Regions from separate parts of the Ruegeria sp. CDSC054 genome, predicted to be linked through region 2. Evidence: riboswitches for the same ligand, from Rfam matches in the RefSeq annotation. Region 2 holds a riboswitch; the other holds the start of a gene.

Region 1 (5,663 bases), on a different contig from region 2:
TCTGGATATCGGCGTTTAGGGTGAAATTCCCGTTTTCAATCACACAGTCGTCAAGCTTCAGCATGCCAGCGCCCTCCTCGGTCCAATAGCCAGAATGCGCCCATGGACAGCAGCAACAGCATTAATGCCCCGCCGGCAGCCGCCTGCATCTGATAGGCGCCCATCAGGCGGTAGATTTGCAAGGGCAGGGTCGCGATCTGCGGATCGGCGAACAGTGCGATCACGCCCAGATCACCCATTGACAGAGCCGCCCCAAGGCCAGCGGCAAAACCGATCTGTGGACGCATGCGCGGTAGCAAGATGCGTGTGAAAAACGTCCATTTTGTCATATCCAATGAAAGCGCGAGACGTCCGTGCCTAGCGGTTATGTCGCGCGCCGTGGGGACCAGAATGCGTAAAGCAAACGGCAGGGCCATCGCAGCATTTACAAAAGCAGTGACAGGCAGAGCCAATGTCGTCGGGTTTGCCAAAGGCCGGATTAAGATGAACAGGCCCGTACCGATCACCAGTGGTGATGCCGCCAAACCCAAAATGCCGCTGAGTTCCACAAGCCCGTACCGGCCGCTCGCGACGGCGGTGGCCATAGGCAAAGCAAGCAAAAGCAGGACTGCGGTGCTTGCAGCGGCAACAAGGACCGAGATCAGCGCGGCCCTAAAAACGATTGCGGGCATGTCAAACAACCCGGCAGCTCCCGAAATTACGACCGATGCCAAAGGAAGCAGCAAAAAGACGGCCGCTGCGACGATCCAGAATATATCTATCGTCGGCGCACCCCCGTCCCAGCGGCGCAAGGCGCGATCGAGACCTGTTCCAAAACCGTCCCCGCGCGCAAACTTCAGCGCCACTAAAGCGGTCGCAGCTGTCAGGGCAAGTTGCAGGGCGGATAACAGGGCGGCGCGGCCCAGGTCGAAATCGTAGGTGAAGGCCTGATAGATCGCCAGTTCGATCGTTGTAGCCCGTGGTCCTCCGCCCAAGGTCAGGGCGACGGCGAAGCTGGTCAGGCAGATGGCGAAGATTACCGCCAGAACCCCGGGCAGGGTCCGTTTGAGCATGGGCATCTCGATCAGTCGAAACATGGCCATGCCATTGCAGCCCAGTTGTGCGGCCAGGCGAAACCGTTCTGCAGGAATTTCCTGCCAGGCTTGCAACACAAGGCGTGTGGCCAGGGGTAGGTTGAAGAAAACATGCGCCAGTACGACCCCATGCAAGCCGTAGATGCGTATGGGCGGCAGGCCGAAAATGCCAAGGTTGTCCGAGATCCATCCCGACCGGCCAAAGACTTGCAGCAGACCCAGAATGGCAACGATGACCGGCAGGATGAAGGGCGCGCCTAAAAGCGCAATTAAAGCCCGTCGGCCGGGGAACCTCCGACGTGCCAAAGCCCGCGCAACCGGCACGGCCAATACCACGCTGAACAATGCGGACAGTGTGGCTTGGGTCAGCGTGAACCGCAGCGCAGCCCAGTCGGCGGGAGTGAACCCGCCGCTGGTTTCAGCACGCAGTGCAACCGCCGAAAGAGTGCCCAGGATCAGCGCGGCGACCAGGGCCGCCGCACCGATACCGGGCCATGGGCTTACTGGCTGAGCGCGTTCTGCCATTCTGCCAGGGCCTGATCCCGCACGGCGGCGGCTTCATCGGGAGAGAACAGAAGCGACTCTGCCGGCACTGTCAGGGTTTCGAACCCTTTGGGCAGGCCGTCTGCCGGGGTTACGGCCGGATACATCCAGTTGGTCGTCGGAATGATTTGCTGGAACGCGTCCGAGACCATGAACTGCAAAAACTGATCCGCCAGATCGGTCTGATCTGTTGCAGCCAGCTTTGCAGCGACTTCGACCTGCAAGTAATTGCCTTCGTCGAAAGCTGACGCGGCCTTGCTGTCATCGTCCTCGGCAATCAGGTGATAGGCCGGAGATGTCGTGTAGCTGAGAACCATGTCCGACTCGCCCTCAAGAAACAGGCCGTATGCCTCGGACCAACCCTTGGTAACGGTCACGATGTTGTCGGAAAGACCAGCCCAGATTTCGGGTGCTTCCTCACCATACGCCGCTTTGACCCACATCAGCAGGCCCAGGCCGGGCGTGGACGAGCGAGGGTCCTGGATGATGATCTTGGTGTCGCTGTCCGCCAGTTCCCGGAAGTTTGCAGGCGCTGTCGCATCTGCTTTGTGAACAAAGGCGAAGTAGCCCCAGTCATACGGGGTGAACGTATCATCGGTCCATTCGATCGGCAGTGCGAAGTCAGCGGTGACAGAGCTGGGCGCAAACAGGCCGGTTTCCCGGGCCGCCGCAATCAGGTTGGTATCCAGCCCAAGCACGACGTCGGCGTCAGAGTTTTCACCCTCAAGCCGGACACGCGACAACAGCGCGGCACCATCTTCGACACCAACAAAGTTCAACTCGCAGTCGCAGACCGCTTCAAAAGCTTCTTTGACCTGCGGGCCGGGGCCCCAGTCGGATACAAAGCTGTCATAGGTGTAAACGGTAAGCTGAGGCTTGTCGGCGGCGAAGGCCGAAGTTGCACTCAGAAGTCCCGCAGCAATTAGCAGATGTTTCATGTCATCCTCCATTGCGGCGAGAGGGCAAGGATGGATGAAACCGAAACCCTTCCCTCCGCCGGTTCTAGCCGGTTCAGGTTCTACGGGTTCGCTTGATAAGCATCTCAGCGCGGCAGGCCGTGCTCCCCGAGGTGAGGCCGTCACTAGGGGGGATTGGCCAGAAAGACAACCAAATTCGGCGCCTCGGCGCGGCGCGTGTCGTATGTGGGCAAGTAAGCCTGTCCGGAGCCGGACGCCCTTTGAACCTGTAATGCGTTTGGTTCAAAGGGCCATAGGGTCAGAAGTAACGCAGCCAAATATAAACGTTTGCGATCATCAAGGTCAGGATCATGATCGGGAATGCAATTTTGGCGAAGGCGATGAAGCCGATGGGCTGCTTGGCCTTTTCCGCAAAAGCAGCCACCGTAAGGTTGGCGCTTGCCCCCAACAGTGTGCCGTTGCCGCCTAGACAGGCGCCAAGCGCCAGCGACCACCACAGGGGTTCAATCGCGTCCTTGCCGCCGAACGTGTCTGCGGTGGACTCGATCAGAGGGATCATCGTTGCCACGAAAGGAATGTTGTCGAGGATTGCGGACAAAATGCCGGAGGCCCAAAAGATGAAGAACGCGGTCCACATCATGTCGCCTTGGGTCAGCTCCAGCACTTTCTCACCAAAGAATGCCAAGAGGCCAACATGTTCAACACCGGCAACAATGACGAACAGCCCACCGAAGAAAAAGATTGTGACCCATTCAACTTCACCAAAAATGTGGTGAACCGACTCGGATTGTTCTTCACCGCTTTGGTGGCCATAGGCCAGCAGCATCAACAGGCCTGCACCGGCCAACGCTGACGTACCGGGCTGAATGCCGTAGCTGTGCCCCAGCGTGAACCCCAGCAAAACCAGAGCCAATACGGCCAGAGACTTGATCATCAAGACAACATCAGTAACCGCTTCGGATTCGTTGAACCCCATAATCCGATCGCTGGCCGATTTCGGAATGCGGGCCAGTTCCTTGCGGTTCATAAGGTAAATAATGCCGGTCAGGACAACCAGACATATGGCCGAGATAGGCGCCAGGTTCACCACGAAATCGTTGAAGCTCAACCCTGCGGCTGAGCCAATGATGATGTTGGGCGGGTCACCGATCAGCGTCGCTGTTCCCCCCACGTTCGAGGCCAGGATCTCGGCGACAAAGAACGGGAACACACGCGTTTCCAGGGCTTCAGTGATCAGCAGCGTAATCGGGGCGATCAGCAATACGGTCGTTACGTTGTCCAGCAGGGCCGAAAACACCGCCGTAATCAGCGTCAGCATGATCAGGATGCCGGTTGGATTGGCTTTCACCGCTTTTGCGGCCTTGATCGCTACGTATTGGAACAATCCGCATTTGCTGGTGATCCCCACGATGACCATCATGCCGATAAGTAGTGCCAGAGTGTTGGCGTCCACACCCGCCACGGCCTGTTCCTGATTGATGATGCCAAACAGGACCATCAGGGACGCGCCCAGCATCGTCAAAATGGCGCGGTTGACCTTTTCTGTGATCAGGACCGCATAAACCAAAATCAGAATTCCGGTCGCGGCCCAAAGCGGATCTATGCCCAATAGTTGTGGAACAGAGAGAGCGGCCTCTCCATGTGACGTCGAATGCGTAGCCAAGGTTTTAGTCCGGTTTGTATAGGGTTAGCTGAGTGCGCGATCCAAAAGCGAGTTGGCGCTTACGGTGCCAACGAAACGGTTGGTTTCGGGCTCAACAAGGATCACGTGCCGTTTGTATTTGTAGATCAGGAAGATACCTTCCATCACTGGCGTGTCGGGTGCAGCAACGGGGATGTTCGAGGGCCTCGACATGTTGTCGCGAACCTTTTCGGTCTTCAGCCGCTCCATCTGTTGTTCGAAATCTTCCCGCGTCAGGTTCATGAAGCTGAGCGAGTCGATCGCGACGCGCGACGCATCATCATTCAGACCGATTGTCGCCGCTTTCGGCAGGATCAGTTTCAGCAGCGTTGGGGCAGTAAAGACGCCAACATAAGTTCCGTCTTCAGCCACGACAGGCAGAAATCGTGCCCGGCTGCCCCTGATGATGTTGAAGGCCGTGGCGATGCTTTCATCCGGCAGAATGGTCTTTTGTACCTCAGACGGTACCATCACGTCATAGCAGGTTAGGCCCATGCTTTTCCTCTGACTTCACGCGGCATTCGGGTGAAACGGTATCCAAAAGCCGCAGGGCACGCCCTTTTCGGCTTGTGAAAGCGTGTCAGGACGAATCAAAATTTGTTGGTGCGCACTGATTCCATTGCCGGGCGAAATTGACCAGCCCGGTAATGAAATTAAGTTGATAACCTTCCGTCATTGGCGACGCCGGCCAATGACGGAAGGTTGGTTTCAGCTTGGGTTTAGTGCAGCGGCGTTTTGTGCCTCAGTTGCCGTTACATCTAGTCCGGGTTGCCGTCGGGCGTGGAAAGCCGTAATCGCTCAAAGGCGCGGGTCAGCTGTAATTTGGTGCGCGTTTTTGCAGTTTGGCCGCAATACTCTCGGCAAAATCGGGGGACTGTAGTTGCGCGGCAAAGATCTTGATTTCTGCGGCCATGTGTCCGGCCACTGTGTCACGCTGATTGCGGATCAGGGCCTTGGACTGTTTGAGCGCTACCGGGGATGAGGCCGCAATGGCTTGTGCGATCTCCTGGACTTTGCTCATCAACTCATTGTCGGCAAAGACGCGCGCGACCAACCCGTGGTTCAGGGCCTCGGATGCCGTCAGAACCCGCCCGGCCAGCAAGACGTCATTGGCGACAGCCATGCCGAGGGACGCAGGCAGAAGCAACGACGAACCGGCCTCGGGCACCAGGCCCAGTTGGACAAATGGCGCGCTAAATGTAGCGCTGTCCGCGGAATAGACCAGATCGCAGTGCAGCAGCATGGTCAGGCCAACGCCAATTGCAGGACCGTTTACTGCGGCGATCAGGGGTTTCGGACAATCCCGGATCGTATTCAGGAACCGAGTAATCGGATTTTCAACGTCACCCGCCGGAAGCCCGCCTGTCATAAAGTCCTGCAGGTCATTCCCGGCTGTGAACATATCGCCTTGACCAGTGATGACCAGCGCCCGGGCTTGATCGGTTTGAC
Region 2 (5,663 bases):
TGGGTCGAGACACCCAGTTTAAGTCCTGCGCGTTGGATCGCCTTCAGATCCGCATCATCCAGATCTTCTTGCCCCAGATGTATCCAGTCGCAGCCAGCGTCGATGGCCGCTTGCCAATAGTCATTCACCACCAGAACAGCGCCATGCGTACAGCACAGATCCCGCGAAACCGCTATCTGTTCACGCACGACCGCATCCGGTTGGTCCTTGATCCGCAACTGCACCAGTTTCACGCCCAGAGGCAGCGTCCGGCGCAGCCAGTCCGAATGGTCGAAGATTGGATAAAACCGGTCGAGGGTCATGACAAAAACGCCTTTCCAATAACGGGGGTCGAGGGTTCGGCCATATCGCGCGCTTCGATCGGGTCAGCCTTATAGGCCAATCGCCCGGCCTCGATGGCCAGCTTCATCGCCTTGGCCATTGCTGCGGGATCACCGGCCCGTGCCACCGCAGTGTTCAGCAGAACGGCATCATACCCAAGTTCCATCGCATGAGCGGCGTGGCTGGGCAGGCCGATACCTGCGTCAATCACCAGTGGTACTTCGGGAAACTCAGCCCGCATTGCGCGCAAGGCGTATTCGTTGTTCAAACCACGGCCCGAGCCTATCGGAGCGCCCCATGGCATCAGAACCTCACACCCTGCCGCCAACAGTCGCTCACCCACGATCAGGTCGTCCGTGGTATAGGGAAAAACCTCGAACCCGTCTTCGCTCAGGGTTCGCGCGGCCTCGACCAGTTGGAACACATCAGGCTGGAGGCTGTCGGTATGTCCGATCAGTTCCAGCTTGATCCATTTGGTGTCAAACACCTCACGCGCCATATGAGCGGTGGTCACAGCCTCTTTCACCGTATGGCAACCTGCTGTGTTGGGCAGGATAAGGACGCTCAGATCGCGGATCATCTGCCAAAAGGTTTGTCCTGCGCCTGCTTCGCGTCGCAAAGATACGGTGACCACCCCGGCCCCGCTGTCCCGAAATGCCTGTTCCAAGATTGCGGGGCTTGGATATTGCGCGGTGCCCAGCATCAGCGGGTTCGGCAGTGATGTGCCGTAGAAAGTCTTCATCGCTCAGCCCCCCTGCATCGGGGCGACGACTTCGATCCGATCGCCATCCTTGATTTTACGGGCCTTGCGCAGGCTCGAGGGCACAAAACCCTCGTTCACAGCCGTCGCCACCCGGCCCGAAAACCCACATTCCTGCAAAAGATCGGCAAGAGTTCCGGCGTGCACATCGCGCATCTCGCCGTTAAGTACGATCTTCATCAACCATCTCCGAATGTTTGGTGTCCAACGCCAGGTCAGCCACGCCCTTGGCCAGTGCAGGGGCCAGCAGGTAGCCGTGGCGGTAGAGGCCGTTGGCGTAGATTGTCGGTCCTAGCCGCCGAATACGCGGCAGGTTGTCGGGGAAAGCGGGGCGCAGATCGACGCCGGTTTCCAACACTTCAGCCTCACCAAAGGCGGGGTTCAGGGCGTAGGCTGCGCTCAGCAACTCAAGCATCGAGCGTGCGGTAATTCGGCTGCTATCCTCGGATTCGATCATTGTCGCGCCCAGCATGTAGACGCCGTCGCCGCGTGGAACGATATACAGCGGCACGCGTGGATGAAGCAGGCGTATAGGCCGGGTCAGTGTCACGTCTGGGCACCGTATCACCAGCATCTCACCCTTCACGCCGCGCAAGTCCTGCAGGTATTCGCGCGCGTGCAGACCTCTGCAATCAATGGCGTTGTCCAATCCCGTCGGAGCGCACGCATGATGGAATTCAACACCGTGATCCTGAAGCTGGTGCGACAGATCCAGCAAGGCCTGACGCGGATCCAAATGGGCTTCCGCAGCAAAGTAGAGACCTTTTTTGAAACCATACAGATCAGGCTCTAATAAGGTTATTTCTCTGTCATCAACTTCAGAAAACCCCTCCGTTCTGCGGGCGAAACGACGCAGATCCGGCAGGTCTCGTGGGTTAGCGACAACCAATGTGCCGCGCCTGTGGACCTGAGTGCGCTTGGCCCACCAGTCGATTGCCAATTGCCCCAGACGCAGGACAGGTTCTTCGGCGTTTTCATACTCGCACCAAGGTGCCAACATTCCGCCCGCCCACCAGGAACAGCCATGCGGCCCCGGTGCACCACCGGGATCAAACACCTGAACCTTGGCCCCGCGCGCGACAAGTTCGGAAGCAACGGCCAACCCGGCCACGCCTGCCCCTATGATCGACCAGACGGTCACGCGGACCAAACCTGATGGAAGTGATGAACAGGCCCGTGACCTTGCCCGATGTTCAAAGCATCGGCCTGAGCGATGGCGCCCTGCAGATAGTCATGTGCTTGCGCCACGGCCTGGGGCAGCGAAAGATCCTTGGCCAATCCGGCCGCTATGGATGAGGACAGCGTGCACCCCGTTCCGTGGGTGTTGCTTGTCTGTCGGCGCGGCGCTTGAAATTGGTCCATCACGCCAAAATCTGAGACCAGTAAGTCGTGGCAGATGTCGCCTTTCCCATGACCGCCCTTCATCAGGACCGCACTTGCACCCAATGCGCATAACTCGCGCCCTTGTGTGATCATCTGTTCGAGGCTGTCCGCTGGTTCAGCGCCCAGCAAACAGGCTGCTTCTGGCAGGTTTGGTGTCAACACGGTCGCGCGCGGCAGCAACACCTCGCGCAGGGTTTGCACGGCTTCTTCCGCCAGCAACGCATCGCCGGATTTGGCAATCATGACCGGATCCAGAACCACCGGCCCGTCAAAATCCGCGATACTGTCTTCGACACACTGGATGATCTGAGGGGTCGCCAGCATTCCAATCTTGATCGCGCCAACATCCAGGTCGGTCAGAACAGCCTCGATCTGGGCTGCAATGACGTCCAGAGGGATACCATGCACCGCCGTAACTGCGCGAGTATTCTGCGCCGTCACTGCGGTAATCACACTGGCACCGTAGACGCCAAGCGCCGACATGGCCTTGAGGTCAGCCTGAATTCCAGCCCCTCCGCCGCTGTCAGATCCTGCGATTGTTAAGGCAATGGGTGCCATGTCGTTGCTCCGGTTCAAAATGGGCAACGGGCATGGAAAACGTCTAAGCACTATAAGACCGTTCCCTACGCCGGTATTGCCCGGATCAGGTTCGATGGGTTAGCGCGTTCACGCCTCTCAGCCCCCAAGCAGGGCACCCCAACGGTTGGGGCGACACTCTCAGGGGATGGCGGGAGAATCAAGGGCCAATTTTGGGGCAGATCACGGTCAAACTGGACTTATCAAATGCAAAAGCCGGCCTCGATGGGCCGGCTTGCGACAGAAGTTTACGAAGTGCTGGTTCAGCCCTTCATGCCGTCCCAGAAAGATTTGACGGATGAGAAGAAGCTTTTTGATTCCGGGTGGTTGTCTTCGCCCAGATCGTCAAACTCGCGTAGCAGCTCTTTCTGGCGGCTGGTCAAATTGACCGGGGTTTCCACCGCCAGTTCAATGAACATATCGCCAATTCCACCGCCGCGAAGGGCGGGCATGCCCTTACCGCGCAATCGCATCTGACGGCCTGACTGGCTGCCCGCCGGGATTTGTACACGGCCACGGCCACCGTCGATTGTGGGTACTTCGATCGAACCACCCAGCGCGGCTTTCCCCATGCTGACCGGAACGCGGCAATACAGGTTTACGCTGTCGCGCTCGAACAGCTTGTGGTCCGAAACTTCGACAAAAATATACAGGTCGCCCGGAGGGCCACCGCGCATCCCGGCCTCACCTTCACCGGCAAGACGAATGCGGGTGCCGGTTTCGACACCGGCCGGAATGTTGACCGACAGAGCACGCTCTTTTTCAACGCGCCCGGCGCCTCCGCAGGATTTACAAGGATTCTTGATGATCTGACCCAGACCCGAACAGGTCGGGCAGGACCGTTCGACTGTGAAAAAACCCTGCTGCGCCCGAACTTTTCCCATACCGGAACAGGTCGGGCAGGTTGTGGGCTCCACCCCACCTTCCGCACCTGATCCGTCACAGGCAGAACAGGCCACGGCGGCAGGTACGCTAATCGTCTTTTGCAGCCCCGAGAACGCCTCTTCCAACGTCACCCTCAGGTTATAGCGCAGGTCCGAGCCGCGCGCGGCACGCCGGCCACCGCTAGTTGCACCGCGCTGACCGCCCATGAAGTCGCCGAACAGGTCATCAAACACATCCGAGAATGCGCTGGAGAAGTCGCCCTGCCCGCCAAATCCGCCGCCGGGTCGGCCACCGCCGCCCATGCCATTTTCGAAAGCAGCGTGGCCAAAGCGGTCGTAAGCCGCTTTTTTGTCGCCGTCGCGCAGGACGTCATAGGCCTCATTCGCCTCTTTGAACTGCGCTTCTGCGTCGGGATTGTCCTTATTGCGATCTGGATGCAGTTCTTTGGCCTTCTTGCGAAAGCCTTTCTTGATCTCATCCGCCGAAGCGCCCTTGGACACGCCGAGCACTTCGTAATAGTCGCGTTTGGACATCAGTATTTCCTTCTGCCTCAACGTAATCGGGCCGGCCCGGCAACCGGACCGGCCCGAATTGGCCCGGTTACCCGTTAGTTACGCTTGTCGTTGTCCAGATCTTCGAACTCGGCATCGACGATGTCGTCATCACCAGCCGGAGCTTCATCAGCTGCCGCAGGCTCATCCTCGGCTTCCTCGGACTGTGCCTTGTAGATGGCTTCGCCCAGCTTCATGGCCGCTTCGGTCACGTTCTGAATGCCGGACTTGATCTTTTCGGCGTTCTCAGTTTCCAGCTCGTCCTTCAGCGCGGCAATCGCCAGCTCGATGGCTTCGATGGTGGTCGGGTCAACCTTGTCGGCATGCTCTTCCATTGACTTTTCGGTCGAATGGATAAGGCTTTCCGCCTGGTTCTTGGCGTCGACCAGTTCGCGGCGTTCCTTGTCAGCTTCCGCGTTCTCTTCGGCGTCCTTGACCATCTTGTCGATATCCTCGTCGGACAGACCGCCCGATGCCTGGATGGTGATCTTCTGCTCTTTGCCGGTGCCTTTGTCTTTGGCCGAAACCGAGACAATGCCGTTGGCGTCGATGTCAAAAGTCACCTCGATCTGAGGCATGCCACGCGGTGCGGGCGGGATATCTTCAAGATTGAACTGACCCAGGATCTTGTTGTCCGCAGCCATTTCCCGCTCACCTTGGAAACAGCGGATGGTCACGGCGTTCTGGTTGTCCTCAGCAGTCGAGAAGACCTGAGACTTTTTCGTCGGGATCGTGGTGTTGCGGTCGATCAGACGGGTGAACACGCCACCCAGCGTCTCGATGCCCAAGCTCAGCGGGGTCACGTCCAGCAGAACCACATCTTTGACGTCGCCTTGCAGAACACCGGCCTGAATGGCGGCACCCATGGCAACAACTTCGTCCGGGTTCACACCTTTGTGTGGCTCTTTACCGAAGAATTTGGTGACCTCTTCGATCACCTTCGGCATGCGGGTCATACCACCGACCAGAACAACCTCGTCAATGTCGCCCGCCGACAAACCGGCGTCTTTCAATGCGGCCTGACAGGGTTTCATCGACTTCTTGATCAGGTCGCCAACCAGCGATTCCAGCTTGGCACGGGTCAGTTTCATGACCATGTGCAGCGGCTGACCATTAGCGCCCATCGAGATGAACGGCTGGTTAATTTCGGTCTGCGAGGTCGAGGACAGCTCGATCTTGGCTTTTTC

The links. A riboswitch is a leader RNA that binds a small molecule or an ion and turns the genes downstream of it on or off. The one in region 2 is predicted to bind thiamine pyrophosphate.
Region 1: it holds a riboswitch for thiamine pyrophosphate, as region 2 does, so the genes downstream of both, thiB (thiamine ABC transporter substrate binding subunit) here and thiD (bifunctional hydroxymethylpyrimidine kinase/phosphomethylpyrimidine kinase) in region 2, are expected to answer to the same signal.

Annotation. Positions count from the first base shown of each region.
Region 1 covers NZ_JBXWOA010000003.1:358,258-363,920, reverse strand. The annotation lists gene AC2FGC_RS09480 (thiamine ABC transporter ATP-binding protein) at 1-64, opposite strand, end outside; gene AC2FGC_RS09475 (thiamine/thiamine pyrophosphate ABC transporter permease ThiP) at 51-1,598, opposite strand; gene thiB (thiamine ABC transporter substrate binding subunit) at 1,574-2,554, opposite strand; TPP riboswitch at 2,588-2,693, opposite strand; gene AC2FGC_RS09465 (ArsB/NhaD family transporter) at 2,832-4,196, opposite strand; gene AC2FGC_RS09460 (CBS domain-containing protein) at 4,221-4,709, opposite strand; gene AC2FGC_RS09455 (enoyl-CoA hydratase) at 5,026-5,663, opposite strand, start outside.
Region 2 covers NZ_JBXWOA010000004.1:85,364-91,026, reverse strand. The annotation lists gene AC2FGC_RS10235 (thiamine phosphate synthase) at 1-302, opposite strand, end outside; gene AC2FGC_RS10230 (thiazole synthase) at 299-1,063, opposite strand; gene thiS (sulfur carrier protein ThiS) at 1,067-1,261, opposite strand; gene AC2FGC_RS10220 (FAD-dependent oxidoreductase) at 1,245-2,222, opposite strand; gene thiD (bifunctional hydroxymethylpyrimidine kinase/phosphomethylpyrimidine kinase) at 2,219-3,022, opposite strand; TPP riboswitch at 3,068-3,173, opposite strand; gene dnaJ (molecular chaperone DnaJ) at 3,304-4,458, opposite strand; gene dnaK (molecular chaperone DnaK) at 4,533-5,663, opposite strand, start outside.